DNA from 3 places in the Streptosporangium sp. NPDC049376 genome. Region 1 is predicted to be linked to each of the others. Evidence: predicted binding sites of a transcription regulator. Region 1 holds the regulator's gene; each other region holds the start of a gene.
What was found. The regulator HrcA, encoded in region 1, represses chaperone genes, less so after heat shock. The targets are predictions, from matches to a motif close to TTGGCACTCTCNNNNNGAGAGTGCCAA.
Positions count from the first base shown of each region.

Region 2: groES (co-chaperone GroES) is a predicted target of HrcA. The motif match lies at 3,482-3,508, and genes of this name have one in related genera.
Region 3: ACIBVQ_RS39005 (von Willebrand factor type A domain-containing protein) is a predicted target of HrcA. The motif match lies at 7,462-7,488, and genes of this name have one in related genera.

Region 1 is NZ_JBITMT010000001.1:259,061-269,098, forward strand. Features, by position in the region: gene ACIBVQ_RS01075 (glycoside hydrolase family 18 protein) at 1-783, opposite strand, end outside; gene hemW (radical SAM family heme chaperone HemW) at 942-2,153, shown strand; gene ACIBVQ_RS01085 (DUF4870 domain-containing protein) at 2,166-2,714, opposite strand; gene ACIBVQ_RS01090 (DUF3097 domain-containing protein) at 2,738-3,571, opposite strand; gene ACIBVQ_RS01095 (hypothetical protein) at 3,631-4,359, opposite strand; gene hrcA (heat-inducible transcriptional repressor HrcA) at 4,555-5,568, shown strand; gene dnaJ (molecular chaperone DnaJ) at 5,581-6,723, shown strand; gene ACIBVQ_RS01110 (16S rRNA (uracil(1498)-N(3))-methyltransferase) at 6,757-7,503, shown strand; gene ACIBVQ_RS01115 (hypothetical protein) at 7,529-8,182, opposite strand; gene ACIBVQ_RS01120 (SigE family RNA polymerase sigma factor) at 8,179-8,658, opposite strand; gene ACIBVQ_RS01125 (histidine triad nucleotide-binding protein) at 8,974-9,324, shown strand; gene ACIBVQ_RS01130 (PhoH family protein) at 9,417-10,038, shown strand, end outside.
Region 2 is NZ_JBITMT010000002.1:850,128-860,165, forward strand. Features, by position in the region: gene ACIBVQ_RS09240 (DUF5319 family protein) at 1-201, shown strand, start outside; gene ACIBVQ_RS09245 (hypothetical protein) at 162-365, opposite strand; gene ACIBVQ_RS09250 (sigma-70 family RNA polymerase sigma factor) at 457-1,095, opposite strand; gene groL (chaperonin GroEL) at 1,368-2,990, opposite strand; gene groES (co-chaperone GroES) at 3,081-3,392, opposite strand; gene ACIBVQ_RS09265 (MarR family transcriptional regulator) at 3,576-4,088, opposite strand; gene ACIBVQ_RS09270 (FAD-dependent oxidoreductase) at 4,189-5,529, shown strand; gene ACIBVQ_RS09275 (Uma2 family endonuclease) at 5,668-6,315, shown strand; gene ACIBVQ_RS09280 (methyltransferase domain-containing protein) at 6,356-7,519, shown strand; gene ACIBVQ_RS09285 (hypothetical protein) at 7,730-9,112, shown strand; gene ACIBVQ_RS09290 (MarR family winged helix-turn-helix transcriptional regulator) at 9,118-9,636, opposite strand; gene ACIBVQ_RS09295 (alkene reductase) at 9,765-10,038, shown strand, end outside.
Region 3 is NZ_JBITMT010000033.1:47,493-57,530, forward strand. Features, by position in the region: gene ACIBVQ_RS38970 (rhodanese-like domain-containing protein) at 1-1,144, shown strand, start outside; gene ACIBVQ_RS38975 (rhodanese-like domain-containing protein) at 1,141-1,710, shown strand; gene ACIBVQ_RS38980 (sulfite exporter TauE/SafE family protein) at 1,707-2,477, shown strand; gene ACIBVQ_RS38985 (MerR family transcriptional regulator) at 2,559-3,377, opposite strand; gene ACIBVQ_RS38990 (hypothetical protein) at 3,424-4,023, opposite strand; gene ACIBVQ_RS38995 (selenium-binding protein SBP56-related protein) at 4,110-5,498, opposite strand; gene ACIBVQ_RS39000 (asparagine synthase-related protein) at 5,582-7,351, opposite strand; gene ACIBVQ_RS39005 (von Willebrand factor type A domain-containing protein) at 7,607-9,079, shown strand; tRNA gene ACIBVQ_RS39010 (tRNA-Ala) at 9,198-9,270, shown strand; gene ACIBVQ_RS39015 (hypothetical protein) at 9,431-9,913, opposite strand.

The DNA of each region.
Region 1 (10,038 bases):
GATGGTGGCGAAGGTGAGGTTCTTGAAGACGTCGCGGACCTCGAAGCCCGCGTCGATCTTCGGTCCGCCCGCGGGCAGGAAGGCCGTCAGCTCACTGCGCCGGTCGTACTGGTTGAGCTGGCGGCGCAGCTCGGTGGTGAACAACGTGAAGTTGTGCTTGTCCTCGGGCCTGACGACGTTGCCCTCGTTGCCCTCGCTGCCGGGCCACTCCCAGTCGAGGTCGATGCCGTCGAACACGCCCGCCCCGGTGCCGGCCGCGGTGTCGGGCAGGTTGCCGCGAAGCCACAGGTCGATGCAGGAGGCGGCCAGCTTGGCGCGGCTCTCCTCGGTGAGGACGGCGTCGGAGAAGTACTTCGAGCCGCTCCAGCCGCCGAGGGAGATCAGCGCCTTGAGGCCGGGGTGCTTGGCCTTGAGCTTCTTGAGCTGGTTCAGGTTGCCGTTCAGGGCCTGGCCTGGGGCGTCGGCGACGCCGTCCACGCTCTGCTCGGCGGGTACCGGTCGCTGCCAGTCGGCCCAGGCGTCCGAGGAGACGCACGTACCCTCGGCGCTGACGGACCCGAAGGCGTAGTTGATGTGGGTCAGTTTCGCCGCCGCGCCGCTGGTCTCCATGTCCTTGACGTGGTAGTTGCGTCCGTAGACGCCCCACTGGATGAAGTAGGCGACCCGCTTGAAGCGGTCACCGTGGCCGGTGTTGGTCTGGGCCTGGGCGGGCGCCGGGGCGGCGGTGGCCGCGAGACCGGCGGCCAGGGCCGCGGCGAGCGTGTTCCGGAGGAGTCTCTGCACGGGCTTCTCCACGTTGCCTGGGGGGCCTTGGGGGGTGGAACTTATAGGAAACTTTCCTTTAAGTTTTCCCGGATCGTAGACCTGGGCGATCTACCCGTCAACGGTCTGGCCGGATCCGGCGTACCGGGCACCGCGTCCGGGGCGGCAGACTTGGTCACGTGCCATCCACACTTCCCGACGGCGATCCGGTACCCCCCTCGGGTGACCTGCCGGAGAGCGCGCTCCACGGCCTGGGGGAGCGGCCCTTCGGCTTCTACGTCCACGTCCCCTTCTGCGTGACCCGGTGCGGCTACTGCGACTTCAACACCTACACCGCCTCGGAGCTGGGCCCCGGCGCCTCCCGCGAGGACTACGCGCGCACCGCGATCAGGGAGGTACGGCGAGCACGCGCCAACCTCGGCGAGGCCGACCTGCCGGTCCAGACCGTCTTCTTCGGCGGGGGCACCCCCACCCTGCTGCCCGCGGCCGACCTGGTCGCGATCCTGAAGGTGATCGGGGAGGAGTTCGGCCTCGCGCCGGGCGCCGAGGTGACCACCGAGGCCAATCCCGAGTCGGTCGGCCCGGCCTACCTTGAGGAGCTGCGCGACGGCGGGTTCACCCGGATGAGCTTCGGCATGCAGAGCGCCCGCGAGCACGTGCTGCGGGTCCTCGAACGGGCGCACACCCCCGGCCGCCCGGCCCAGGCCGTCGCGGAGGCCCGTGCGGCGGGGTTCGAGCACGTCAACCTGGATCTGATCTACAGCACGCCGGGGGAGAGCGACGACGACTGGCGGGCCTCCCTGGCCGCCGCGATCGAGGCGGGGCCCGATCATGTGTCGGCCTACTCGCTGATCGTGGAGGACGGCACCAGGCTGGCGGCCAGGATCCGGCGAGGCGAGCTGCCGATGCCGGACGACGACGTGGCCGCCGACCGCTATCTCATCGCCGACGGCATGCTCGCCGAGGCCGGGTTCGAGTGGTACGAGGTGTCCAACTGGGCCACCTCGGAGGCGGCGCGCTGCAGGCACAACCTGCTGTACTGGACCGGCGGCGACTGGTGGGGGGTCGGTCCCGGAGCGCACAGCCACGTCGGGGGCACCCGGTGGTGGAACGTCAAGCATCCGGCGGCCTACGCCCAGCGCCTGACCTCCGGTGCCTCGCCCGCGCACGCCCGCGAGGTGCTCACCTCGCAGGACAGGGCGGTCGAGCGCCTGATGCTGGAGCTGAGACTCTCCGCGGGCTTCCCGCTTCGCGAGCTGGACAGGCCGAGGGTCGTCGCCAGAGCCCTGGCGGACGGCCTGCTCGAAGTGGAGCCGTTCAAGACCGGGCGGGCGGTGCTCACGCTGCGGGGCCGCCTGCTGGCCGACGCCCTGGTGCGCGACCTGACCTGACCGGTACGGGACTCAGCTCACGAACCGGATGTTCAGCGGGTAACGGTAGCTCTCTCCGCGGTTGGCCGCGACGGCGGCGATGATCATCAGGATGAGTGAGCCGATCCAGACCAGCGGCATCAGCAGGAAGCCGATCAGCACGAAGGCCAGCACCCAGGAGACCAGATAGGCGATCATCAGGGTGAGCTGGAAGTTCAGCGCCTCGGCCGCCTGGGCCCGCACGTAGGGGGCCTCGTCCCGCTTGGCGAGGTAGAGCACCAGCGGACCGACGAACGAGGTCAGCAGGCCCAGCAGGTGGGCGAGCATCGCCATGGTCGTGTCGTCGGTGCCCGGACGCGGGCCCTGCCCGCCGTAACCGCCGTAACCGGGCACACCGTACCCCTGGTGACCGTACGGCCAGCCTCCCTGGGGCGGGTACCCCTGGTATCCCTGCCCGGGAGGAGGCCCGGGGTAGGACCCGGGGGGAGGGCCTGGAGGGGGGCCGGGCTGAGGGCCGGGCCACGCTCCGTACCCCGGCCGGGGGTGCTCCTCGTGCGGGAACCGCTCGGGATTGTCGCTCATGGCCATCTCCTCGATGGGGTGGGTCAGTCGTCCTGGGCGGGGTCGGTCACGAAGTCGATCAGCCGCTCGACCGGGCCGAGGAGCTCCGGTTCGAGATCGGCGTAGGTGGTGACCGATCCGAGGATGCGGCGCCAGGCCTCCGCGGGATCGACGCCCCATCCGAGGGCGGCGATGACGCCCTCCTTCCACGGCAGGCCGCGCGGCACCCGGGGCCAGGCGGCGATCCTCAGCGCCGACGGTTTGACGGCCTGCCAGACGTCCACGAACGGGTGCCCGGCGACCAGCACGTGGGGCGAGGAGACCTCGGCCGCTATCCGGCTCTCCTTGGACCCGGCGACCAGATGGTCGACGAGCACACCGAGACGACGCTCAGGGCCGGGCCCGAACTCCGCGACGATCTCGGGGAGGTGGTCGACGCCCTCAAGGTACTCGACCACGACGCCCTCGACGCGCAGGTCGTGTCCCCAGACCTTCTCGACCAGCGCGGCGTCGTGCACGCCCTCCACGTAGATCCGGCTCTCCCTGGCGACCCGGGCCCGCAGGCCCTCGACCGCGATGGAGCCGGAGGCGCTGCGCCGTGGCCCCTGGGGTCCCCGGGAGCCCGGAGACGCGGCGGCGGGCCGTACCAGGGTCACCGTCCTGCCTTCGAGGAGGAACGCGGCCGGGTCGAGCGGGAACAGGCGCCGCCGCCCGAAGCGGTCCTCCAGGGTGACGGCCTCCTTGTCGCAGGCGACCACGGCGCCGCAGAAGCCGCTCTCGGCGTCCTCGACGACCAGGTCGGGCTCGGCGGGGACCTGGGGGATCTTCCCCTTGAGGGGACGACGCCAGTTTCCCGCCAGCACGTCACGCTCGTACATCACCGGCCGTCAGCCACCTCTCGCAGGGGATCACGTGGGACGGTAGCAAAGAGCGGGCATCACCTGCCGTAGGCTCCGGGCTGTCCCCACTGGGCCGCCGCGGCCGCGGCCTGGCGCTTGCGGGCGCCGCTGCGCTTGACCAGCACGACGATCGTCACGATGACGGCCAGCAGGAACCCGATCCCCGGCACGCCGAACAGCATCAGCGTGCCGCCGATCACCGAGTCGGCCACGATCTCCTTGCCCACGCCGAACTTGGCGTCGACCCCGCCCGAGGTGGTGCAGGTGATCGGGTAGTCGCCCGCCTTGTCCACCCCGATCCGCAGGGCGAGCTCCCACAGCTGCCCGTCGGCGGTGACGGTCTGCTGGAAGCTCGGCCGCTGGAGCTTGACGGTTCCCGGGGCGCCCTCGATCTGGCACTCGAAGTTCGTGCCCTTGGCCGCGGCGACGTAGATGGCGGGCTTGTTCGCCGGGTCGATGCTGACGGTCGTCTTCTGGTCGGGGCCGAAGGAGGAGGTCGGGGCGGCTTCGGTGACCGCGTTGAAGAGACCGCCCGCGAAACCGACGAAGCCAATGATCACGCTCAGCACGAAGAGCAGCCACACGCCGACGATCCAGCCGACGCTGGGCTTCACCTTCGGCGGCGGGCCCTGGGGGGCGCCGTATCCCGGGGGCGGGTAGCCGAAGGAGGGGCCGCCCTGCTGGTACTGCTGTTGCTGCTGGTGGGGCTGGCCGTACGGCTGCTGGGGGGTGCCGTAACCCGAAGGAGATCCGAAATCATTGGACATATACCTAATTGTGGCCCTTACCACTTGGATAGCGATAGCAGCTGACTTGACAATGGCTTGCTCCAGGACCCGCTCCCGCCCATCCTGGTGCCGTGTTATCGCACCCCCCGGGCTGGAGCCGTACACTTGGCACTCGGGAACACCGAGTGCCAGACCTGGCGTTTCCCGTCCGAGCGCAGGTAGGAGGTGAGCACGTTGGTTGACGACCGCAAGCTGGCGGTCCTACGCGCCATCGTCGAGGACTACGTGTCCACCAATGAGCCGGTCGGCTCGAAGGCTCTCGCGGAGCGTCACAACCTGGGTGTGTCCCCCGCGACCATCCGCAACGACATGGCGGTGCTGGAGGAGCAGGGCTACATCGCCCAGCCCCACACCAGCGCGGGCCGGGTGCCGACGGACAAGGGCTACCGGCTGTTCGTCGACCGCCTCTCCCAGGTGAAGCCGCTGTCCGGCGCGGAGAGGAGGGCCATCGAGAGCTTCCTCGCGGGCGCCGTCGACCTCGACGACGTCGTGATGCGCACGGTACGGCTGCTGGCCCAGCTGACCCGTCAGGTCGCCGTGGTCCAGTACCCCACGATCTCCAACTCCAAGGTCCGCCACGTCGAGCTGGTCCCGCTGAACGAGCACCGCCTGATGTTCGTGCTCATCACCAACACCGGGCGGGTCGAGCAGCGCGTGGTGGAGCTGCAGGAGGTCATCGACGACAACCGCGTGGCGCACCTGCGCGCGGTGCTCAACGCCTGCCTGGACGGCTGCGGGCTGGCCAGTGTTCCCGACATGGTCGCCGACCTGCCAGAACGGCTGCCCGCCGAGGACAGGCCCGTCGCGGCCACCATCCTTTCGGTCCTGCTTGAGTCCCTTGTGGACCGGCATGATGAGAAGATCGTTTTCGCCGGGGCCGCCAATCTCGCGGGGGCCGACTTCACCGTCGGGCTCCGCGACGTGCTGGAGGCCCTGGAGGAGCAGGTGGTGCTCATGCGCCTGCTCGGTGAGACCTCGGACCTGTCGGCGCTGACGGTGCGCATCGGCTCGGAGAACCCCTACACGGGTCTCCAGGGCACATCCATCGTCGCCGCCGGATACGGTTCGGGTGGCAAGCAACTGGCCCGGCTCGGTGTGCTGGGTCCGACACGTATGGACTACCCGGTCACGATGGGCGCGGTGCGCGCGGTGGCACGCTACGTCAGCCAGATCCTGGCTGCATCCTAAGAGGTCAACTAAGTGGCTACTAAGAGTGACTACTACGGCACCCTGGGGGTGCGGCGCGACGCCAGCGCGGAGGAGATCAAGAAGGCCTACCGCCGCCTGGCCAGGGAGCTGCATCCCGATGTGAACCCCGACCCTGAGACCCAGGAGCGGTTCAAGGACATCACCCAGGCCTACGAGGTGCTGTCCGACCCCAACAAGCGTCAGATGTACGACATGGGCGCCGACCCGTTCTCCTCGGGCGGCGCGGGCGCCGGAGGCTTCGGCGCCGGCTTCCCCTTCAGCGACATCATGGACGCCTTCTTCGGCGCGGCGGGCGGCGGCGCGGGGCGCGGTCCCCGCTCGCGGGCCCGCAGGGGCCGCAACGCCACCATCAGGGTCGAGCTCGACCTGCGGGAGGCGGCCTTCGGCACGACCCGCGAGCTGGTGGTCGACACCGCGATCCTGTGCGAGGTCTGCACCGGCTCCGGCGCGGCGGCGGGCACCCACCCCGACACCTGTGACGTCTGCCACGGGCGCGGCGAGGTCTCCCAGGTCACCCGGTCCTTCCTCGGCCAGGTCATGACCTCCCGTCCCTGCCCGCAGTGCGGCGGGTTCGGTTCGATCATCCGCAACCCCTGCCAGGAGTGCTCCGGCGACGGCCGGGTCCGCACCCGGCGGACCATCAAGGTCCGCATCCCCGCGGGCGTCGAGGACGGCACCCACATCCAGCTCGCCGGCGAGGGCGAGATCGGTCCCGGCGGCGGCCCGCCCGGTGACCTGTTCCTGGAGATCGTCGAGCGCCCCCACGAGACGTTCGAGCGCCGCGGCGACGACCTGCACTGCACCGTGCAGATCCCGATGACCGCCGCCGCGCTCGGCACGATCCTGACGCTGGAGACACTCGACGGCGCCGAGGAGCTGGACGTCCGCCCCGGCACCCAGTCCGGGCAGACCATCCCGCTGTACGGCAAGGGCATCCAGCGCCTCAACGAGACCGGCAGGGGAGACCTGCTGATCCACGTCAACGTCGAGACTCCCGCCCGTCTCGACCAGGCTCAGGAGGAGCTCCTGCGCGAGCTGGCCAGGCTCCGCGGCGAGGAACGCCCGCCCGGCAAGTTCGCCCCCGGCCAGCAGGGCTTCTTCTCCCGCCTGCGGGACGCCTTCAATGGCCGCTGATCCGGCGGGCGCCCGCGGGGCCTGTGAGGGTCGATGACGGTTCCGGTCTTCCTGGCGGAGCCGGGTGACCTGGCCCGGCGGGAGTTCGTCTTCGGCGGCCCCGAGGGCCGCCACGCGGCTGCCGTACGGCGGCTGCGGGCGGGGGAGCGGCTCGACCTCACCGACGGCGCGGGGGCGGTCGCCGAGTGCGTCGTGCTCGACGCGGGCAAGGACTCGCTCCGGGTGGAGGTGCTGCGCCGCTACGAGGTCGTGCCGCCGCGCCCCCGCCTGGTCGTCGTGCAGGGCCTGCCCAAGGGCGACAGGGGAGAGCTGGCCGTCGAGATGATGACCGAGGCCGGGGTCGACGTGATCGTCCCCTGGTCCGCCGCCAGGTGCGTCACCCAGTGGAAGGGCGAGCGCGCGGCCAAGTCCCTGGCCCGCTGGCGCTCGACCGCGCGGGAGGCGGGCAAGCAGTCCCGGCGCTTCCTGCTGCCCGAGGTGACCGAACCCGCGACGACCTCCCGGGTCGCCGCCCTGCTGGCGGAGGCCGCGCTCGGCGTCGTGCTGCACGAGGAGGCCGCCACGCCGCTGTCCACCCTTCCCCTGCCCGCAGGGGACGACGGCGACATCGGAGACATCGTCGTGGTCGTCGGTCCCGAGGGCGGCGTCACCGAGGAGGAGATCGCCGCCTTCCGTGAGGCGGGGGCGGTGGCCGCGCTGCTCGGGCCCACGGTGCTGCGCACCTCGACGGCGGGCGTCGTCGCCGCGGCAGTGCTACAGGCCCGTACCGGCCGCTGGTGACGGGGCTCGCCGGGGCGCGAACGCCTCAGGGACGGGCCGCGGGGGCGGGAGAGGAGTCCGTCTGCACCGGGGTCCGCTGGGGGTCCTGAGGGCACTCGCCGGCCGCGCAGGGAGCCTCGGAGGGGCCACCCGTCTCCGAGGGCTCCGGCGGGGCCGGGGTCTCGGTCGGCTCCCCACACCCCTTCTGCGTCTCCTCGGGTTCGACCGTGGTGCCGGGAGAGGTCGTCCCGCAGGTCGGCGACGGTGACGGCTTGGGAGTCCTGGACGGCTTCGCCGACGGCTTCGGGCTCGGCGTCCCCGACTTCGAGGCCACCGGAGGCGCGGAAGGCGTGACGCCGGGCCTGGCCGGGGCGGGGGACGGCCCGGCGGTCCGCAGCGGAGGCCGCGACGTCGCGGACATCTCCGGGCTCGTCGGCACGGTGAAGTTGACCTCGTTGCTGTGGACCTGCTTCGTGTCGTGACGGAACTGCGGCACGACCACCACGACCGCCGCCGCGACGAGGACGGCCCCGGCGACGGAGGCTCCGGCGCGCCACCACATCAGCCCGCGGAGCCCGCGTCGCTCTATGCGGGCGCGGATGATCTCCAGACCGTCCGGGGAGGGAACGACCGAGTTCGCCTCCGCGCTCAGGGCACGGCGGAGAAGCTCGCCGTACTCGTCGTCGGGGGAGTCGGTCATGACAGTTGCTCCAGTGAGGTTCGTAGGGCGGCCATGCCGCGAGCCGTGTGACTCTTGACCGCGCCTTTGCTGATGCCCATCGCGTGGGCGATCTGCGCTTCCGACAGGTCACCGTAGTACCGCAGGACCAGGGCCTCCCGCTGCCGGGCGGGCAGGCCGCGAAGCGCCTCGATGACGGCGGACCTCTCCAGTTCGCCGATGGCGCCGTTCTCGGCGCTCGGCGCGTCGGGCAGGCCCTTCGGGGCGTACTTCTCAACGACCGCCCGGTGCCGCAGCACGGAGCGTGATCTGTTGACGACCGATTGGCGCAGGTAGGCGAGTGCCTTGTCGGTGTCACGCAGGCGGCGCCAGGCGCCGTGGATGGCGACGAACGCGTCCTGCACGACTTCCTCCGCGGTTGCCATGTCGCGGACGAGCAAAACTGCGAGACGCACAAGAGACCGATAGTGCGCGCTGTAGAGCGCGGTCACGGCCATGTCGGCGTCCCAACCGACGGGCACCGCCCCCAGCGACCTGTCGGCCACGAGGGTCTCGGTGGTCACATCAGTGGGACGCTCGGCCTTCCCAGAGGGTTTACGCTCTGCCGGTTCATTAGGGGGCATGACCCAGTCGTGTCCTCGCCAGGCGGCCACATCGTGCTAATCGCATGGGCTGTCGTTGTTGAAGTTTTGCACACTTACCTTAGCTGGGCGGATCTTTGTTCGCTGACGATGTGCCATCACCGATTGACAACGGCGCGGGGAGTGGGGAAGGGGCCTCACGGGACGGCAGGGGGATAGGGTGCCCGCATGGTGAGTGAAGCCGACTGCCTGTTCTGCAGGATCGTGGCCGGGGAGATTCCCGCGGACGTCGTCCACGAGACCGAGCGGACCCTGGCCTTCAGAGACGTCAACCCCCAGGCGCCGACCCATGTCCTGGTGGTTCCCAAGGACCACTACCAGGACGCGGCGGCGCTGGCCGCGGCCGACCACGGGCTCGCCGACGAGGTGCTCAGGACGGCGCACACGGTGGCCGAGCAGGAGGGGGTCGCGGAGCCCGGATACCGCATCGTGTTCAACACCGGTCCCGGGGCGGGACAGACCGTTTTCCACGTACACGGGCACGTGCTCGGCGGACGCGGCCTGACCTGGCCGCCCGGGTGAAAACGGGAAAGCGCGATCGGGTCGAACACGGATACGATGGCGGGGAAGTCTGAACCCGATATCTGGAGGCGAACAGGCCGAAAGGCCCGCCTATGTCCGAGACAAACGATTCCAGCAGAACGTCCCAGCCCAAGGCCAAGGGCCCCAGTAGGACCCAGGCAAAGGTGGTGATTCCGGACGACCATTCGATGGTGAGCCTGCTGGGCTCGCGTGACGAGCTGCTACGGGTCGTCGAGGGCGCCTTCCGAGCCGACATCCACGTCCGGGGCAACGAGATCACCATCACCGGCAGCCCCGAGGAGAGCAGCGTCGTGGTGCGCCTGTTCGAGGAGCTGGCCGAACTCGTCCGAGGGGGCGCGGAACTCACACCCGACGCGGTCGAGCGCAGCATCGCGATGCTGCGCATGAGCTCGGACCGCCCGGCGGAGGTGCTCTCCCTCGACATCATCTCCTCGCGGGGCCGGACGATCCGTCCCAAGACGGTGAACCAGAAGCGCTACGTCGACGCGATCGACCGGCACACCATCGTCTTCGGCATCGGCCCCGCCGGCACCGGCAAGACCTACCTGGCGATGGCCAAGGCGGTCAGGGCGCTGCAGGAGAAGAAGGTCAACCGGATCATCCTCACCCGTCCGGCGGTCGAGGCGGGCGAACGGCTCGGCTTCCTGCCCGGCACGCTCTACGAGAAGATCGACCCCTACCTGCGCCCGCTCT
Region 2 (10,038 bases), on a different contig from region 1:
CTGGTGCTCGACTGCCCCGAGTGCGGGGAACAGCACTACTTCGACTGGGAGCTGCTGCGCGGCAACCTGCGGCAGATGATCGACAACGGCAGGCCGCAGGTTCACGAACCCGCCTACCAGCCCGACCCCACGAACTATGTGACCTGGGAGTACGCCAGGGGTTACGTCGACGGGGTGACCGACACCGAGGGGCACCGCTGATCGACGTCGTCGATCAGCGCGGCCAGTAGACCGACGGCGACGTCCGAGGACGAGGCGGGCTCACGCCGGGAGAGCCCGTCGAGAAGGCGGTCGGTCTCGGTGACGCCCCGATCCTCCTCAGGGCCGTATCTCCGGACGGGACGCCTGGGGTGGACCGCCGTCATGGGCTCACCCGCCAACGGGTCTCACCGGACCGGCGAGACCCACTCCACGCTTCCCGGCGGCGCCGGCGAATCCGGCCCGGCTGGTCCGCGGTCAAGCCGTCGACTCCAGCTCCGCCATCGCGCGCAACCGCGCGAGCGCCCGGTGCTGCGCGACCCGGACCGCGCCTGGTGACATGCCGAGCACGTTACCCGTCTCCTCGGCCGACAACCCCGAGACCACGCGGAGCATGAGCAGTTCACGCTGGTTGTCCGGGAGCCTGGAGAGCAGCCTGCGGGCGTGCTCGGCCTCGATGTAGCGCACCACGGTCTCCTCGGGCCCCGGCCCCTCGTCAGGACCGTCGGGAAGGTCCTGGGTGGGTACGGCGGAGCGCACCGAACTGCGCAGCGCGTCGGCCACCTTGTGGGAGGCGATGCCGAAGACGAAGGACGCGAAGGGTCTGCCCATGTCGCGATAACGCGGCAGGGCGGACAGAACCGCGATGCACACCTCCTGCGCCACGTCGTCCGCGATGTGGTACTGACCGGAAACCCGCCCGAGGCGAGCACGGCAATATCGGACGACCATTGGCCGTAACTGCGCGATCAGAGATTCGATCGCGGTGCGATCTCCCTGAACGGCGAGGCTCGTCAGATCCTTGAGATCGTCCCTGTGGGGGACCCCTTCAGATCTCGTCGCAAGCCTTACCCCACTTTTGGCGTCGGCGACGCATCCCTCGGTCACGTTAGGCATGATGCCCGCCCCGATCGAGCCTGTCGTCATGGCGAACGGCTACGGATTGGTCACATTGAGAGGGCGATAACGGGGCGTAATCAATCGACCACAATAAGGCTTTGCGCCTGAAGGAATATTTCATTGGACCGCCGATTATGTCGGCCATTGGTCACATGAAAGTTTACTCCTTACGCGCATCCTCGCATGACGCTTTGAGGCACGTTTCGGTTTACCGGAAAACGAAACGGCCCGCATCCGGTGAGAGATGCGGGCCGTACGGCGAAAGCGGATCAGTGGCCGTGGCCGTGACCGTGGCCGTGCCCGGCGGCGGCCGGAGCCTCCTCCTCGGGCTTGTCCACCACGAGGGCCTCGGTCGTCAGCAGCATGCCGGCGATGGAGGCGGCGTTCTGGACGGCCGAGCGGGTGACCTTGACCGGGTCGATGACGCCCTGGGAGATCAGGTCGCCGTACTCGCCGGTGGCGGCGTTGAGGCCCTGACCGACGGGGAGCTCGGAGACCTTGGTCGTCACGACGTAGCCCTCAAGGCCGGCGTTCTCCGCGATCCAGCGGGCGGGCTCGATGAGCGCCTTGCGGACCACGGCGACACCGGTCGCCTCGTCACCGGACAGGCCCAGGTCGTCGAGGACCTTGGAGACGTGGATGAGCGCGGAGCCACCGCCGGAGACGATGCCCTCCTCGATCGCGGCGCGCGTCGCGGAGATGGCGTCCTCAAGGCGGTGCTTCTTCTCCTTGAGCTCGACCTCGGTGGCCGCGCCGACCTTCAGCACGCAGACACCGCCGGAGAGCTTGGCCAGACGCTCCTGGAGCTTCTCACGGTCCCAGTCGGAGTCGGACTGCTCGATGGCGAGCTTGATCTCCTTGACGCGGTCGGCGATGGCCTGCGCGTCGCCCGCGCCGTCCACAACCGTGGTGCTGTCCTTGGTGATCACGACACGGCGGGCCGTGCCGAGGACCTCCAGGCCGACGTGCTCCAGCTTGAGGCCGACCTCCTCGCTGACGACCTCGCCACCGGTGAGGATGGCGATGTCCTGCAGCATGGCCTTGCGGCGGTCACCGAAGCCGGGGGCCTTGACCGCGACCGAGGTGAAGGTGCCGCGGATCTTGTTGGTGACCAGGACGGCCAGGGCCTCGCCCTCGACGTCCTCGGCGATGACGAGCAGCGCCTTCTTGGTCTGCGCGACCTTCTCCAGCAGCGGCAGGAAGTCCGCGACCGAAGCGATCTTGTTCTGGTTGATCAGGATGTAGGGGTCTTCGAGAACCGCCTCCATCCGCTCCTGGTCGGTCACCATGTAGGGCGAAAGGTAACCCTTGTCGAACTGGAGACCCTCGGTGAACTCCAGTTCGAGGCCCATGGTGTTGGACTCTTCGACGGTGATGACGCCGTCCTTGCCGACCTTGTCGAACGCCTCGGCGATCAGCTCACCGATCTTGGCGTCCTGCGCGGAGATCGTCGCCACGTGGGCGATCTCCTTCTTGTCCTCGACCGGCCTGGCCGAGTCGATCAGCTTGTCGCTGACGGCCTTGGCGGCCAGGTCGATGCCGCGCTTGAGGGACAGCGGCTGGGCGCCGGCCGCGACGTTGCGCAGGCCCTCGCGGACCATCGCCTGGGCGAGGACGGTCGCGGTGGTCGTGCCGTCACCGGCGACGTCGTTGGTCTTGGTCGCCACCTCCTTGGCGAGCTGGGCGCCGAGGTTCTCGTACGGCTTCTCCAGCTCGACCTCACGCGCGATGGTGACACCGTCGTTGGTGATGGTCGGCGCGCCGAACTTCTTGTCGATGACGACATTGCGGCCACGGGGGCCGAGGGTCACCTTGACCGCGTCGGCGAGGGCGTTGACACCACGCTCAAGAGCGCGGCGCGCGTCCTCCTCGAAGGACAGGATCTTGGGCATTGTGGTCCTCTCTGAAAGCACGTCGGCGCATCAAAGCCCCGGGCGCTCGCGCGACCCGGGGCTCGATACGTCATCTCTGCGAAGTGTCGGTTACTTCTCGATGATGGCGAGCACGTCGCGGGCGGAGAGCACGAGGTACTCCTCGCCGCCGTACTTCACCTCGGTGCCGCCGTACTTGCTGTAGAGGACGACGTCGCCCTCCTTGACGTCGAGCGGAATGCGCTTGTCGCCGTCCTCGTCCCAGTTGCCAGGGCCGACAGCGAGGACCTTGCCCTCCTGCGGCTTCTCCTTGGCGGTGTCCGGGATGACGAGACCGGAAGCAGTGGTCTGCTCGGCCTCAAGCGGCTGGACCACGATGCGGTCGCCGAGCGGCTTAACGGGAACCTTGGTGGCGGTCGTCACGTCGGACCTCCCCTTCAGATTTGAATGATCTAGAAGAGGCGACCAGCGGTCTGCCGTCGCGGGTGTCAGACCTGCCTCGTCGCGTATGTTTGGCACTCTCACCGGGAGAGTGCCAATACGGAACAGTATGCAAGGAGGCCTTGACAGTCAACACGAACCGCCTCCGCACTGGGTACGCGAACCTCAAACCCTGCGTCGCCCCGCCGCGGGCAGACCCCTGACCCGCGCGATCTCGGTCTCGTACAGCTCCCGCGAACCGCGCAGGAAACCCAGCACGAAACGGATCTCCTCGTCGGAGTAACCCGAGATCAGCCGCCTCCCCCGTTCGACGACGGGACCGTACAGCTCCTCGACCTTCGCGAGGGTCTCGGGGGTGGCGCGTACGACCACCTTCCTGCGGTCCCCGGGATCGGGGGAGCGCGTCAGGTATCCGGCCCGTTCGAGGCGGTCGAGCATCGCGGTGACGCTGCCCGTGGTGAGCCCCAGGCCCGTCCCGAGGACGCTGGGTGTGACGTTCCCCTCAGCCCCCTCGCGCACCAGGATCTCCAGGCAGCGCAGGTCGGTCCTGTTCACCCCGAGGTGGATCGCGACCGCCTCGTCGAAGGCGTCGACGGCCGTCTGACCCGCCTGGACCTCCCGCCCCAGCTCCGCCCTGAGAGCGCCGTCCCCATGCGCGGGACCATTTTCCCTTGACATTCAAGCCTCTCGACCATCAAGCTAAATATGCCTCGAACATCAAGATACATGGCGTTCGAGAAGAACACCCCTGTCCAGACCCGTCCTCCAAGGGAGACCCGTGTCCCCTCTCCACGTGATCGTCATCGGTGCGGGCACCGGCGGAATGTGCCTGGCCCACGGCCTGCGGCGCGCCGGGATCTCGGTCGCGGTCTACGAACGCGACCGCACCCGCGCCGACGGCGTGCACGGCTACCGCGTCGGCATCGACCCGACGGGCAACCAGGCGCTCCGCGAGTGCCTGCCCCCCGAGCTGTTCGACACCTACACCGCCACCTGCGCCAGGACGCCCGCCCACTTCAACGTGCTGACCGAACGGCGCAGGACGGTCGCCTCCTTCCGGCTGCCGGAGAGCACCGACCCGGTCCACAGCGAACGCTCGGTCTCCCGGATGACCCTGCGCCAGGTGCTGCTCACCGGGATGGACGACGTCGTGCGCTTCGGCAAGACCTTCACCCACTACGAGCACGGCGCCGACGGCACCGTGACCGCCTTCTTCGACGACGGCACCTCGGCCACCGGCGACCTGCTCGTCGCCGCCGACGGCACCGGCTCCAGGGTCCGCAGGCAGTACCTCCCGCACGCGAAGGTCAGGGACACCGGGGTGATCGCGGTCTCCGCCAAGGTCGCGGTGACCCCGGAGACCAGGGCGCTGCTGCCCGAGGAGGTCTTCAACGGGATCTCCGCCACCTTCGCCCCGAAGGGCCAGTTCTGCATCTGGCACGTCATGGAGTTCAAGTGGGACCGCGACGGCGAGGTCAAGCACGGCGTCGGCGGCAACGACGCGGAGCTGATCGCGCGCTGGCCCGGCCTGCTGTACGACAACACCCGCGACTACATCAACTGGGGCTTCTCCGCCTCGGCCCGCAGGTTCCCGCCCGGGGTGATGGACCTGCGCGGCGAGGACCTCAAACGGGTGGTCCTGGACATGACGCCCAACTGGCATCCGGACCTGCGCGCGCTGTTCCGGGCCGCCGACCCGGGCAGCTGCTTCCCCATCGCCATCCGCACCTCCGAGCCGGTGGACCCGTGGGACACCACCAACGTCACCCTGCTCGGCGACGCCGTGCACACCATGACCCCCGGGCGGGGCGTCGGCGCCAACACCGCCCTGCGCGACGCGATGCTCCTGACCAGGCGGCTCATCACCGTCCGTGACGGCGCCCCGCTGCTGGACGCCGTCGCCTCCTACGAGGCGGAGATGATCCCGTACGGCTTCGCCCGCGTCGCCGACTCCCTCGCCCAGAACGGCACCAACGGCGACGACCTGCTGCACAGGCCGGTCGTCGGCCGGGCGGTCCTGGCGGCCAACCGGACGTTCTTCCGCGCGGTCGGCCGGGTCCCGGCGCTGCGCAGGAGGTTCGTCGACGCCCTCGTGGCCTACCGCGCCGCGGACGCCTGAGGACCTTCACCCCGATTCCCGCGCTTCGGGGCGACACCGGGACGCTCATCGGGGAACATACGACTTCGGGAACATACGAGCGAGCACCGGGGGGAACGCGACCCGATGGCTACGAACGGTGACGGGAAAGACGCTGCGGTGAGCGATGTGACCAGCACGCTGAGCGAGGAGACGAGCGCAACGCGCGAGGTCGGCGAGCTTCTCGCCAACTGGCCCTATCCGCCGCCCGGCGGATGGACGGCCGACGACCTCGACCGGCTTCCCCAGGAGGGCCCCCACGGCGAGCCGGACTTCTTCAAGCACGTCGAACTCGTCGATGGAGCCCTCATCTTCATGTCCCCCCAGAAGCGTTTCCACGATGTCGTGATCCGCAGGCTCGCGAACAGTCTCGAAGCCCAGGCGCCCGAGCACCTCGCGGTGGCGACCCAGATGGACGTCGTACTCGGCGTGAGACAACGCCCGTGTCCCGACGTCCTGCTCATCGACGCCGCCCTGGACCGCGAGCACGACCGCACCGCCTACGTTCCCGAGGAGGTCCACCTGGTCGTGGAGGTGGTCTCGCCCGAATCCGAGTTCCGCGACCGGGAGGTCAAACCCAGGCGCTACGCGGCCGCCGGCATCACCCACTTCTGGCGGGTCGAGGCTGAGAACGGCGTTCCCGCCGTGTACGTCTACGAGCTCGACTCCGCGACGCGTGCCTACGTTCCCACCGGCATCCACCGTGACAAGCTCTCGGTCCAGGTCCCCTTCCCCGCCACGATCGACCTGACCGCCCTGCTGGGCTGAGGAGAGGCTCCATCCGTCCGAGGCGGTAGCGTCGGGCGGTGTGGAGCTTGACTCGTTCCTGGAGCTGTTGACACCCCGAGGCCAGGAGGCCCTGGCCGCCGCCGGAGCCGCGGGAGACGACCCGGTCGCGGCGGTCACCCGGCTCAGGAAGACCTACGACGCCGATCTGACCTCCGCGGCGCTCACCCAGGCGGGGCTCAGACGCCGCGCCGTGGAGAAGTTCGGCGCCGACGCCGGGGTGATGTACTTCACGCCGAACGGCCTTGAGCAGTCGACCCGCCGCGAGGTGGCCGACCACCGCGCCCGGCGCGTCCCCCCGGGCTCCCGGGTCGCCGACGTCTGCTGCGGCATCGGCGGGGACACCCTGGCCCTGGCCAGGGCCGGATGCGTGGTCGAGGCGGTCGACGCCGACCCGCTCACCGCCGCGGTCGCCCAGGCCAACGCCGACGCGCTGGGGTTCGGCGACCGGGTCACGGTCCGGGCGGCCGACGCCGCCACGGTCGACCCGTCCGGCTTCGACGTCCTGTTCGCCGACCCCGCCCGCCGTACGGCCCGGGGCAGGACCTTCGATCCGATGGCCTACTCACCACCGTGGCCCCAGGTGCTGGAGATGGCGCGCCAGGCGAGGGCCGCGTGCCTGAAGGTCGCCCCGGGGATCGACTACGCGTTCATCCCGCCGGGGGCGGAGGCCGAGTGGGTCTCCCACCGGGGCGAGGTCAAGGAGGCCGCGATCTGGTGCGGCGCCCTGGCAGGCGAGGTCGAGCGCAGGGCCACGATGCTGCCGTCCGCCGCGACGCTGACCCCCGACCCCAAGCTCGGTACGGCCGGGCACGGCCCGGTCGGGCGCTACGTCCACGAGCCCGACGGGGCGGCGATCAGGGCCCACCTCGTGGCGGAGGTCGCCGACGCGGTCGGCGGGCACCTGCTCGACCCGCGCATCGCCTACATCACGGGGAACGGGACGGAGCGGACGCCGTGGGCGGCGCGGTACGAGGTCCACGAGACTCTGCCGTTCTCACTCAAACGGCTGAGGGCGGCGCTGCGTGAGCGTGGAGTGGGAAACGTGACGATCAAAAAGAGGGGCTCCGCGGTCGACGTCGATCGCCTCAGAAAGGACCTTCGCCTGACCGGGGGCGAATCCGCGGTCGTTATTCTCACCAGGATCGAGGAAAGGCCTTTCGCCCTGATATGCACCCCTTCCTGAACTGGCAAAACGGTACATCAAGCAATTAACCGGCGATCTGTCTTTTTTAAATTTGACACGGAGGACACATGTCTCAGGGGCTAGGGTTACTCACGCATGGATTTCCGGGGAAAACTCGGCCTACATTCCTCGGTAAATTAAAAACAAAGTCCTTAAAGAAACATTAAAACCCGCCGCGTGGCCGACCGTCGGTGGGGAAAGGGGTTTTCCGTGGATCGTTCCGGCCACACCCTGTTCCACGCGGACGAGCAGAGCCCGATCTTCGACCGGATGCGCGAACTGCTGGCGCACGCCGCCCAGGACCCCGTGCGCGAGCAGCTCCCGCAGGGGCCCGCGTACGAGCAGCGCCCGCAGAGCTCCGTCTACGAGCAGCTCCCCCCCGCGCCCATTTACGACCAGTGCCCCCAGACGCCCGTGTACGAGAAGCTCTCCCCCGCGCCCGTGTACGACCAGCGCCCCCAGGGCACCGGGCTCGACGAGATCCGTCAGCGCCTCGACGGCGTGGAGTGGCTGCTGCGGGAGGCCAGGGATCGGGAGAGCGGGCTGAACGGCACGCTCGAATCCGTGACCGGCCGCCTCGACAAGGCCCTGACCCGCCCGCCCGCCTGGGTCCAGGGGCTCGCCCAGCACGTCGAGGCGGTCCGCGACCACGTGGACTCGGTCGGCGCACGGGTCGGCTTCCTGACCCGGGAGGTCAAGTCGGTCGGCGCGCAGATCGTCCCCCTGGACGGGCTGCCGCGCCTGTGGGCCGACCTCAGCGCCGTGAGCGAGAAGACCGACGAGGCGCTCACCCGGCTCCGGGTGCTCACCGGCAAGACCCAGGACAACGGCGAGACCACCGAGCGGCTCGGCCGTCTCCAGACGGGCATGGACGCGGCCGCGGGCCGGTTCACCCGGCTGGACAAGGGGCTGGGTGAGCTGGTCCGGCGTACGGGGTCCCTTGAGAAGGGCCTGCCCGAGCTGTCGGCGGGCTTCCAGGGGGTCGTCGCCGAGGCGACCCGCCGTCTGTCGGACGCCGTCGAGCAGGTGAGCGGCAAGATCGACATGATCATGGTCAGGCTCGACGGCCTGACCGAGGACGTCGGAGACTGCCTGAGCGACCTGGACAGGCGGCTGGCCGCGCTTGAGCGGCGGATGACGGAGACGAACGAGCGGCTCGGTGAGATCGCCGCCCGTCACGAGGCGCGGTTCGACGCCCTCGACGAGCGTCTGGACGACGTCGAGGGGCGGACCCTCAACAGGATCGAGGCCGTCGACGCCCGGCTGCGGACGCTCGACGGCCACACCGGGCGGCCGGAGGACGTGCAGGCGCACGTCACCGGGGCCGGGAAGCGGCTGAAGGGCCTGCTGCAGACCCGGGAGCAGCGGCGCCTCGACCCGTTCGAGGAGCGCGTCGCCCAGGCCCGCGCGGCTCTCGCCCCCCTGGGCGACACGCTGCGCGCCCAGCCGGGCCGCGAGCGGCTCACCGAGGCGCTGACCCGGGCCGTCGAGCCCGCCGGCGCAGGCCCGGCCGACAGGCTCGGCGCGCTTGAGGAGACCGTGCTGGTCCTCGCCGAGGCCCTGCTGTGCCGGCCCCACGGCAACGGGGACTGACGCTTTCAGCACATGGTGTCGCCCGGTAGGCAGGGGGAGGTGTCGCACGCCTCCTCACCGCACAGGTTGTTCCTGACCACCTTCAGCAGCAGGGTCAGCTCCCCCGCCTGCTCCGGGCTCAGGCCGCCGATCATCCGGCGGTGGACCTCCGCCAGGACGCGTTCGACCTCGGGACGCAGGGCGTCGCCCTTCGGAGTGCTGCTGACGATGCTGACGCGGCGGTTGGCGGGACTGGGCGCGCGGCTGACGAAGCCGCTGCGTTCGAGGCGCTGGAGGGTCTTGGTCATCGTGGACATGTCGATGCCGATGAGCCTGGCGAGCACGTTCTGCGGCTGCGGGCCGTACTCCCAGAGCAGGGTCAGGGTGCGTTCCTGGCCCGGGTAGAGGTCGAGTTCGGCCAGTAGACCGGCCATGAGCGTGCGGTGCCCCCGGGCGGCCTGGATCATCAGGCAGTTCAGGCTGTCAGGGCTTTCCTCCCAGGCTTCGACCCCCGCCGGTTCCTCGTCAAGCCGTGGAAGCGTCATCTCGTCCTCCTGTTCGACTCCAGCCTACTCCTTGCAAGTTGGTCGCCCAAGTTGTAGAACTAACTCTTGGCCGACCAAGTTGGTCGCCCAAGTTAGCCGACCATATTAGAATCCCGAAGGGATCAGCCATGCCGTTCTCCCCGTTCAGGCTCGGTGCCCTGGAACTGCCAAACCGCCTGGTCATGGCCCCCATGACCCGTTCACGCGCCTACGTGGACGGCATCCCCTCCACGCTGACCGCCCTGTACTACGCGCAGCGCGCCTCGGCCGGTCTGATCGTCTCCGAGGGGGTGCAGCCGAGCGCGGCGGGCAAGGGATACATGGACACGCCGGGTCTGCACACCGACCACCAGGTCGCCGGATGGCGTGAGGTGACCGACGCCGTCCACGCGGCGGGTGGCC
Region 3 (10,038 bases), on a different contig from region 1:
GGCGGCGCTGCGCACCGGCGCCGAACTGGTGCTCCCGGCGGCCGCCGCGGCGGCGTACCCGCACACCCCGGCCTTCCATCTGGAGGACATCGACGGTGGGGGCGGCCTGACCATCCGCCCGATGCACACGCCCGGCCACACGCCGGAGCACACCGGCTACCTGGTGCTGATCGACGGCGAGCCCGTCGCGGTCTTCTCCGGCGGCAGCCTGCTGGTCTCCTCCGCGGGGCGGCCTGACCTGCTCGGACCCGAGCGCGCCCGCACCCTGGCCAGGCTGCAGTACGGCTCGCTGCACCGGCTGGCCGCGCTGCCCGGTGAGGTGGGCCTGTTCCCGACGCACGGCGAGGGATCCTTCTGCAGCGTGTCGGGCGTCGGCCGCCACACCTCCACGATCGCCGACGAGCGACGGGACAACCCGTTGCTCGCGCTGCCCGACGCCGAGGCCTTCGCCGACGAACTGCTGGCCGCGCCGATGCCCATCCCGGCCTTCTACGCCCACATGGGACCGGCCAACCTTCTCGGAGCGCCCGCCATGCCGGCCCTGCGTCCGCCGGAGACAACGGTCGAGGAGATCCCCGAAGACGCGCACGTCGTGGACGTCCGCCCGCGTGCGGTGCAGGCGGCGGGGTTCCTGCCGGGATCGACCGGCATTGCGCCCGGCGACGACTTCGGCAGCTGGGCGGGCTGGCTGGTGCCGTACGGAGAACCGATCGTGCTGGTGGCGGAACCCGATCAGGACGTCACCGAGGCCCTCACCCAGCTGGCCAGGATCGGCGTCGACGACGTGCGCGGCGTCGTCCGCGACCTCGGCGGGCACGCGAGCGCCGGCTTCGAGCTGCTCGGCCTGACCGACTTCCTCGAAAGGATGCCCGGAGCCCGGGTGCTGGACGTGCGCATGCCCGGCGAACGGCGGGCCGACCCGTTGCCCGGCGCCGTCGAGCGATTCCTGCCGGACCTGCTCACCCAGGGTGTCCCCGAACAGCTGCGGGGCGAGCGGCAGGTGCTGGTCGTCTGCGGCTCGGGCCGCCGGGCCTCGATCGCCGCCACCGTCCTCACCCGCCACGGCCTGCACCCGGTCGTGCTCGGCGACGCGGGCGCCTCGCAGGTGGCGGCGGCCCTGGCCGGAAAGGGGGAGGCGCGGTGAACGCCGTCGACGTGGCCACCGTCCGGGCGCTGACCGCGGCCCGGGAGACCGAAGGCGCCGTGCTGCTGCTGGACGTGCGAACCCCCGCCGAGTTCGAGAGCGCGCACATCGACGGGTCCGTCAACGTGCCCCTCGACCGGCTGGAGGCGTATCTGCCGCAACTGGCCGGCGCGATGACCGGCCGGAGCGTGCTCGTCTGCCAGTCCGGCGGACGAGCCAGGACGGCCCAGGACAAGCTCACCGCCGCCGGGCTGCGCGGGACGGCCGTCATGACCGGCGGGCTGAACGCCTGGATCACCTCGGGGGCGCCCGTCAACCGGGGACGGCGCCGCTGGAGCCTGGAGAGGCAGGTCCGCCTGGTCGCGGGGCTGCTGGTCCTCGGCTCCGTCACGCTGAGCCTCTGGTGGGCACCGGCCCTGTTCGTCACGGCGTTCGTCGGCGCAGGGCTCGGCTACGCGGGAGCCAGTGACAACTGCATGATGGGCATGCTGCTGGCCCGCCTGCCGTACAACAGGGCCGGTGCCGGTGATCCCGCCGCCGCGCTCGCGCGGGCCTGTCGGCGATGACTCTCACCGTGGCCCTGGTGCTGGCCGGCGCGGTGGTCGTGGGCGTCAGCCTGGGACTGCTCGGCGCGGGTGGCTCGGTGCTGGCCGTGCCGGTGCTGGTCTACGGCGCGGGCCAGCCGGTGGCGGTGGCCGTCCCGACCTCGCTGGCGGTTGTGGCGATCTCCAGCGTGGGGGCGCTCGTCCCACGCCTGCGCCGGGGACAGGTCCGCTGGAGCGTCGCGGCGGTGTTCGCCGCGGGAGGCGTGCCTGCCGCCCTCGCCGGGGCGGTACTCGGCCGTGGGCTGCCCGGCGAACTGCTGCTGCCCGCGTTCGCGGTCATCATGGTCGTGGTCGCCGTGCGGATGCTGCGCGACGTGGAGTCGACCGGCGGTGCCTGCCGTACCACGGCGGGGCGGGTGAACCGCCGTCGGTGCCTGCCGAGGGCGCTGGCCGCGGGAGGCGGTGTCGGGGTGCTGACCGGGGTGTTCGGCGTCGGAGGGGGGTTCGCCGTCGTCCCCGCCCTGACCCTGCTGCTCGGCCTGACCGCGACCGATGCGGTGGGGACCTCGCTGGTCGTCGTCGCGGTCAACTCGGTGGCGGGGTTCGCCGGGCACGTGGGCACGCGGCTGGACTACGGCCTGGTGCTGCTCTTCGCCGGTGGGGCGCTGCTCACCTCGCTGGTCGCCGGGCGCCTGGCCACGCGGCTGCCCGCCGACCGGATCCGGCGCTGGTTCGCCTGGACCGTCCTGGCGCTGGCGCCGCTGGTCGCCGCGGGCGCGTGGATCTAGGACCGGGATCGGCGTCACCGTGGAGAAGGGGATCCGTCCAGGTGAGCGACGAATCCCCTCCTTGGACGAACCGGGTCAGGGCTACCCGGCCGTCACGGCGAGCTGGATCTCCGTCACCCATTTCTCGTGGTCGGCCGGGCACTCAAGGCTGATCTCCCTGGCCAGGCCCAGACTGCGGTAGCCGTGCTCCTCGACCCAGTGGGCCAGGATCTGGTAGGTCGAGTCGACGTGGTCCATCGACCCCCGGTGGACGATGGTCGCGGCCGTCCCGATCTCGGGCAGGTCCACGATCTCGAAGTCGTGTCCCGGGGACGGCTGGGCCGTCACCTCGACTCCGGCGTGCACGACCACCGAGCCGTCCTGGGTGGGTTCGTAGTGGGCGATGCCGTACCCGGACGGTGCGACCCCCGCCCTTTCGAGGCGCTGGAACAACTCCTCGTACAGGGGCTTGATGACGGGGCCGATCTCCTCACTGTCGTAGCTCGCCGCGACGGCGCTGACCTCCGCCAGCCGCACCGGCGGGACATGCTTGACGACGACCTCTTCGACGGCCATGTGGCCCTCCCTCTCCATCGTCCGGAGCCTCGCCTCGATCCGCAGCAGCCGCGCGGTGTCCGCGGCGATCCGCTCCTCAAGCTCCGCACGGCGCAGCCGTACCATGCCGTGGAGTTCGGCCACGGTCACCTTCTCGTCGAGGATCGAGCTCACCTGCTGCAGGGTGAGGCCCAGGTCCTTCAACGCGATGACGCGGTTGAGGCGCGAGAGCTGCGCCGCGTGGTAGAAGCGGTAGCCGCTGGCCGGATCGACGTGGGCGGGCCGCAGCAGCCCGAGCGCGTCGTAGTGGCGCAGCATGCGTACCGAAACGCGGCCGAGCTGGGCGAAGTCTCCGATGCTGAACATGATGGTTCCAGGTGTACGGGCTCACACGGTGTCAGGGTCAAACGTGTCAGGTGAGGGCGGCGAAGGCCCCGGCGCCGACGAGGGCCACGGCCCAGGCGAGGTCGAGGTTGAACCACGCCTTGCGCAGCACCGCCACCCCCAGTTTCTCGTAGACCAGCAGGGCGACGGCCGTGACCGTCGTCAGCATCGCAAGGGTGTGGACCGCCGTGGCCAGCAGACTCTGCGAGGCCAGTACGGCGGCGCCGTGGCCACCGCGCAGGGTGACCGGGAGCACCATCAGGCCCGCCCCGTGCGCGGTGGCCATCAGGAACGACCACCCGGCGAGCTGCCACCGGTTCACCCGCATGCCGACCCAGCGGGGGTGGCGCCGCCGTACGATCCGCCAGATCCCGAACCCGCACACCACGGCCGCCACGCCGTAGGAGACGGCCCTGGGAGGCACGGCCAGCCGCGCGAGGGACACCAGCGCGAGCGTGACCAGCACCGAGCCCGCGTGGCCGAGCACGATGGGCGGCAGGGCGCGCAGCACCGCGGAGCGCGAGCGTTCCTGCAGGCCGAGGGCGACGGCGAACAGCCAGCCCATGGCCGGGTTCAGGCCGTGGAAGGCGCCGAGACCGGCCAGGACCAGCACGGACGTCAGGTCCATCTCGCGCGCTCCGTCCTGTTCTTCGGGGCGGGGCCCGCAAGAGCGTTCATGGAGGAGGCCGACTCCTTTCTGCGGTCGTCGCGGGATCAGGAGGGGAAGCAGTAGGAGTCGGAGGAGGAGTCGCCTCCCTGCAGCCTGATCTGGTGTGCCCGGCGGCCGTCGGCGGCGAAGTCGACGAAGAAGCCCTCGTCGAGGGAGAGCGAGCCGTCGTCGCCGATGTCCACCTTGGCGATCCAGCTGGAGATGCCGTCGGGGTAGAAGACGTCGTCCCAGGAGCGGTAGAGCGAGTTGGAGAAGTAGACCCGCCGGCCGTCCCTGCTGGCCTCGACCATCTGCGGGCCGCCGTTCAGCGCCCGTCCCTGGCGCGCCGGGTGCGGGGTCCTGCCGACGATGCCGCCGAGGCGCACCGAACCGGTCTCGCGGGGGGAGAACGGGTCGGAGACGTCGTAGGCCTTCAACTCGCCCGTGCCCCAGCAGGAGACCAGCAGGATGCGGTCGTCGAGGGTCAGCGAGATGTCGGTCACCAGCGGCGGAACCGCTCCGAACTGCTTGAGCGGCTCGGGCAGCAGCTCGGGGTCGGCGGGCTCGGCGGGGATGGTGATGACCTTCTCCGCCTTCCAGACCCCGTTGTCCTGGTACCACGTGAAGATGCCGGCCGACAGGTCCTCGACGCTGATGACCGTGTTGACGAAGCCGTGGGTCTTGGACGGGTCGTGCGCGGGACGCAGTTCGAGGGCCATCTGGTGCTGGTCCCCGAGGTCGATCTCCTGCAGGTGCCTGCGCTTGGTCAGGTCCCAGACGTGCAGCTTGTGGCCGTACTTCCTGCCGACCAGCAGGTCGAGCGAGGGGCCCGCCTCGATCTGGTTGGGGGTGCCCCACTCACTGGTGATCATCGTGTCGTGGCCGAGGTGCCACCAGAAGTCGTAGTGCAGCTCCTGCGGGCCCCGGTCGACCTCCCAGCGGCCCTTGGGCTCGAAGGTGTCGTGGTCGAGGGTGAAGACGCCGCCGGGCGCGTCGCCGTCCACGTTGCCGAGCGCGCTGACGTAGATCGCGTCGGTGCCGCAGTGGACGGTGTGCGGGCGGCTGTAGCCGGTCTTGTCGAATACGGTCTCCGGCTCGATCGTCTTGACGAGCCTGGGCCGCCGGGGGTCGTCCTTGACGTCGAACACGTAGATCCTGCTGGAGCGCAGTCCCGGCAGGACCAGGTAGCGCCGCTCGACGTGCGGGTGCGGGGCGTACGGGCACAGGGCGGCGCTGCAGACGTTCCACCCGAAGTGGTGGAGCTCGTCGCCCGCGTGGGGCATGTCGCCGACGCTGACGATCGACCCGTCCGACAGGTCGATCGTGGCGAGCCCGTCGGGACGGCCCTGCCCTTCGGCGTCCAGCAGGGCGACGTAGGCGAGCTCCTCCCGAGGCGCCTGCATGGCGTCACGGGCCGACGGATAGAAGGTGGGATCGGGCTGAATGAGTGCCACGGGAACTCCTAGGCCGAGATCAATATCCCACTAATGTTGTAGGAAAACTCTCCGCTGTCTAGGGGTGATTTTACGTAGCCGGGTCAGGAGGGGACCTGGACGTGGATCTCGTCGAGTCCCTCGGGGGCCTTGCCCGGGTACGCGCCCGACAGCATCGTGGCCACCGTGTAGAGATGCCAGACCTGGGCGGGCTTGGTGACCACGGGCGCGGCGAACAGCTTGCGGACCTCGTCGGGGGAGACGATCGGGGCCAGCAGGTCGAGGTGCTCCAGGATGTGGTCGCGCAGCACGCCGCTCAGCGCCTCACCCGGGCTGGTGCGCCAGCTCCAGCCGCCCCCGGTCTTCGGAGCCGTCAGGAATCCCGGCTTACGCTGCCAGGGGTAGTAGCGCCTGTCGGCGGTGAAGCGCCACGGCTTGCCCTCGATGGGGATGTGGCGAAGTTTCGGGGCGAAGGTCGTGATGAGCTCGTGGACGACCTCCTCCGACAGCCGCCACGCCTGGTCGAGCCCGAGGGCCGCGCGCACCACCCGGTTGTCGAGGAAGGGCCAGACCGGGTCGCCCCGGCGCTGCGATCCCGCCCTTGAACCGGCCTGCCAGCGGCCGATCCGGTAGAAGACGTACATCTGGTCGAGGGCCTCGACCCCCTCGCGCTCCTGCCAGGGGCGGGCCAGTTCACGGGCGTGGTCGTTGGCCTCGGCGCTGAACAGGGCCTTGTCCCGCATGAAGGTGGTGTCGATCCGGCGCCGCAGCGCCTTGGGACTCAGGTCGCTCTGGAGCAGCAGGAAGCTGCCCGCGCGCAACACCTCCCCGCTCTGCCCCGACATGGTCGGCCTGGCGTTGTACGGCAGGTAGCCGACGATCGACTCGTAGGCCGAGGTCATCCCCTCGCAGGTCCGCAGTGTCTCGTAGGTCCTGGCGAGCGGGTGCTCGACCAGGACGGCGTCCCTGCGCTCGGTGCGCGCCGGGGGGATGACCGTGTGCTCGACGCCGAGTGCCCCGGCGATCCGCCCGGCGAGGATCACGTCCGGGTGGCTGTCGAGGCCGTTCGTGGTCGCGCGCAGCGGAATCCCCGCCGCGTGCAGCACCGCGGCGGCCAGCCTGCTGTCCCGGCCGCCGGTGAGGGCGAGGTTGACCGGCTCGCCGGCCGCGCGCAGCGGCTCGACCGAGGTCAGCAGGGCGTCGGCCAGCCCCCCGATGAGGGCCCTGCGCCGCCTGGCCGAGGACGGCGCGGCGACGGCGACCGGCAGCGGCGCCTCGGTGACCGTGCGGCTGCCGCCCCTGACGGTGACGGTCGAGGAGGGCGGCAGCGCGCTGACCCCCCGGTAGGGCGTCTCGTCGGACAGGAAGTAGCCCTGCCGGATCATCGACTGCAGGGCGAGCACGTCCCACTCGATCCGCTCGCCGAAGGCGGCCAGGCTGACCAGCAGAGCCCTGCTGCCGATCACGTGCACGTCCGGGGCCTCGGCGTAGTAGACCGGGCAGACCCGGTGGATCGCGGTCGCGGCGGCCAGTTCGGTACCGGTCGCGCGGAAGACCGAGAAGCAGCCGCCGACCGCCTCGGCGCTCAGTTCGGGGGCGCCCGCGAGCCGGTCGACGTCGCCGGGCACGGCCAGGTTGCCGTTGACCCCGGTCACCCTGTCGTGGCCGGTGGCCAGCAGCGGGGGAGTCCGGGAGTCGTCGGGCTCGTTGGTCCAGGCGAACAGGCTGACGCCGGGCCTGTGCCACTCGCGGGGCCTGATGACCTCGGCCGGGACGGGGAAGGCGGTCTCGATCGAGGCGCGCACGGTGTGCAGCACCACCTCGGGAATTCCGGCTTCGGGACGCTTGGCCGCCAGTCCGAGATACACGCGCATGATCCCGAATCCTATGTCCCCTTTTTTCCGCACGAAGCCTGATTAATGAGGAAAACGTGTGGTCACTTGAGGTGTCGAGCGGGGAGAGGCCGATCACGCGCCGGGCACGGTTTGCGCTCGCTTGGGTCAAGCGCCAGGCCCAGGTCATGAGGGGGTCGTCGTACGGGATGGCGCGCGAATCCCGCGAACCTCCGTGAATCCATGCAAATCCAGATAAATCACGGCGAATCCCTGTGAATCTCTGTGGAGGCGAACATGAAACCACGCACGCTCGCCGTCGTCCTGGCCGTCCTCGCCCTGTGGGTCACGGCCGCCTGCGGGAGCTCGGCGAATAGGTCGCCCAGCACCCAGCCCAGGGGCGACGCGAACGCCCAGGCACCCGAGGAACGCGAGAACGACACCGGCACGTCCAAGGACATGAACGACACCACCGTCGACCAGATCTCCACCTTCGCCCTCGACGTGGACACCGCCTCCTACGACTACGCCAGACGCGCCATCGGGGAGGGCAGACTCCCGGAGCGGGACAGGGTGAGACCGGAGGAGTTCGTCAACTCCTTCCGCCAGGACTACCGGGAACCCGAGGACGACGGTTTCTCCGTACAGCTGGACGGCGCACGGATGCCCGGCAACGGTACGGCGCTGCTCAGGGTCGGTCTGCGCACCCGTCAGGCGCAGTCACGGGAACGACGCCCGGCGAACCTGACCTTCGTGGTCGACGTCTCCGGCTCGATGGGCGAACCCGGCAGACTCGACCTGGTCCGTGAGGCGCTGCACCGGCTCATCGGACAGCTCGGGCCCGGGGACAAGATCTCCATCGTCGCCTTCAGCGACCAGGCCCAGGTCGTGCTGTCCATGACCCCCGCGACCGAACGGCAGGAGCTGGACGCGGCCGTCGAGCGGCTGGCCGTACAGGCCTCGACGAACCTGGAGGCGGGGCTGACCACCGGGTATCAGGAGGCGGCGAAGGCCTTCAGGCCGGTGGCGACCAACCGGGTCATCCTGCTCTCCGACGGCCTGGCCAACAACGGCGACACCAGCTGGCAGGGCATCCTGGACCGGGTCGAGGAGTACGCGGGCAAGCAGATCACCCTGCTGTGCGTCGGGGTCGGCCGTGACTACGGGGACCAGCTGATGGAGCAGCTCGCCGACAACGGGGACGGCGCCGCCGTCTATGTCAGCTCGGTCGACGACGCGCGCAAGGTGTTCGTCGAGCAACTCGCCGCCACCCTCGACCTGCGGGCCCGCGACGCCAAGGCGCAGGTCGTGTTCAACCCCGCCACGGTCGAGTCCTACAACCTGATCGGCTACGAGAACAGGCGGATCGCGGCCGAGGACTTCCGTGACGACAGCAAGGACGGCGGCGAGGTCGGCCCCGGTCACACGGTGACGGCCCTGTACGAGGTACGGCTGCGCCAGGGCGCCTCCGGCCAGCTCGCCACCGCGACCGTGCGCTGGCAGGACCCCGACACCCGCGCCCCGGGTGAGGTCAGCGGCTCCATCGGACGGGCCGACCTGGTCTCCTCTCCGTGGGAGAAGTCGTCGCCGCGGTTCCAGGTGGACGTGGTCGCCGCGGCCTTCGCCGAGTATCTCCGCACCGGAAGGCCGGTCGCCGGGGTCGAGACCGAGGAGTTGGCCGGACACGCCGGTCGTCTGGCGGCCTCGACGGAGGACCCCGCGGTGTCCGAGCTGGCGACCCTGATCACCCGCGCCCTGTCGCTCGGCTGACCGTACGGCCGCCGGGGCGGGCCTGTCCCGGCGGCCTCGACGGTCACCTCGCCGGTTACGGAGCAGGGTGCGATGTCCTATACACTGGCGTGGTGCCGCTGGGCGGTGCGAAACGCAAGGGGCTATGGCGCAGCTGGTAGCGCGCCTCCATGGCATGGAGGAGGTCTGGGGTTCGAATCCCCATAGCTCCACAGCGACAGCGTGTTGACGAGATCCCGTCCGATCGGACGGGATCTCGTCGTTTTCCGGCCCGGATGACCTGCCTGCGTCCCCACCCGCGCGCCCCGCAGCATGGCTGCGAAACCGTGGACCCGGCAGTGGAGGCCGGCCGCCGGCGGACCACAGGGGTGGTCAGCCGTTCGGGAAGAGCGTGTGAAGGAGCGTGTGGCCCGGCATGGCCCGGGCCGGGAGCACGCCCACGGCGAACATCTCCGGGGTGTCGAACACGGGCTCCCCGCCGGGGCGGCGCGCGTAGGGGACCCGGCCGTAGTCCACGCCGTCGCCCTCGTGGAAGCTCATCCAGGTGATCGTCTCCTGTTCGCCCTCGCGGAGCGGGTGGTTGGACACGGCCCGGCTGTAGACGGTGCCGGAGGCGGTGACCCAGACCAGGGGGACGGCGAGGACCCATCGCGTCGCCCCGATCTCCCGAGCCCTGGCGGCCGCCCGCGTCTCGAACGAGACGGCCGACCGCGGGTCGCGGAGATAGTCGTAGTCGCTGAGCACGAGCCGCCGCTCGCCTTCGAGGGCCGCGACCGCCGGGCAGTGGCGGGCCGCGATGCTCCGCTGGAGACGTTCGACCACCTCGAAGAGCAGCGCGGCCGTCTCGTCGTTCATCGTGTCCTCCGGAACTCACGGTACGGACCGGTACGCCGGGCCCGCGCCGGAGAGGAGGCGCGGGCCGCGTGCGCGAGCCGTCAGATCTCCTCGACGCTGCTCGGCTCGCGCCGGGACAGGTCGAT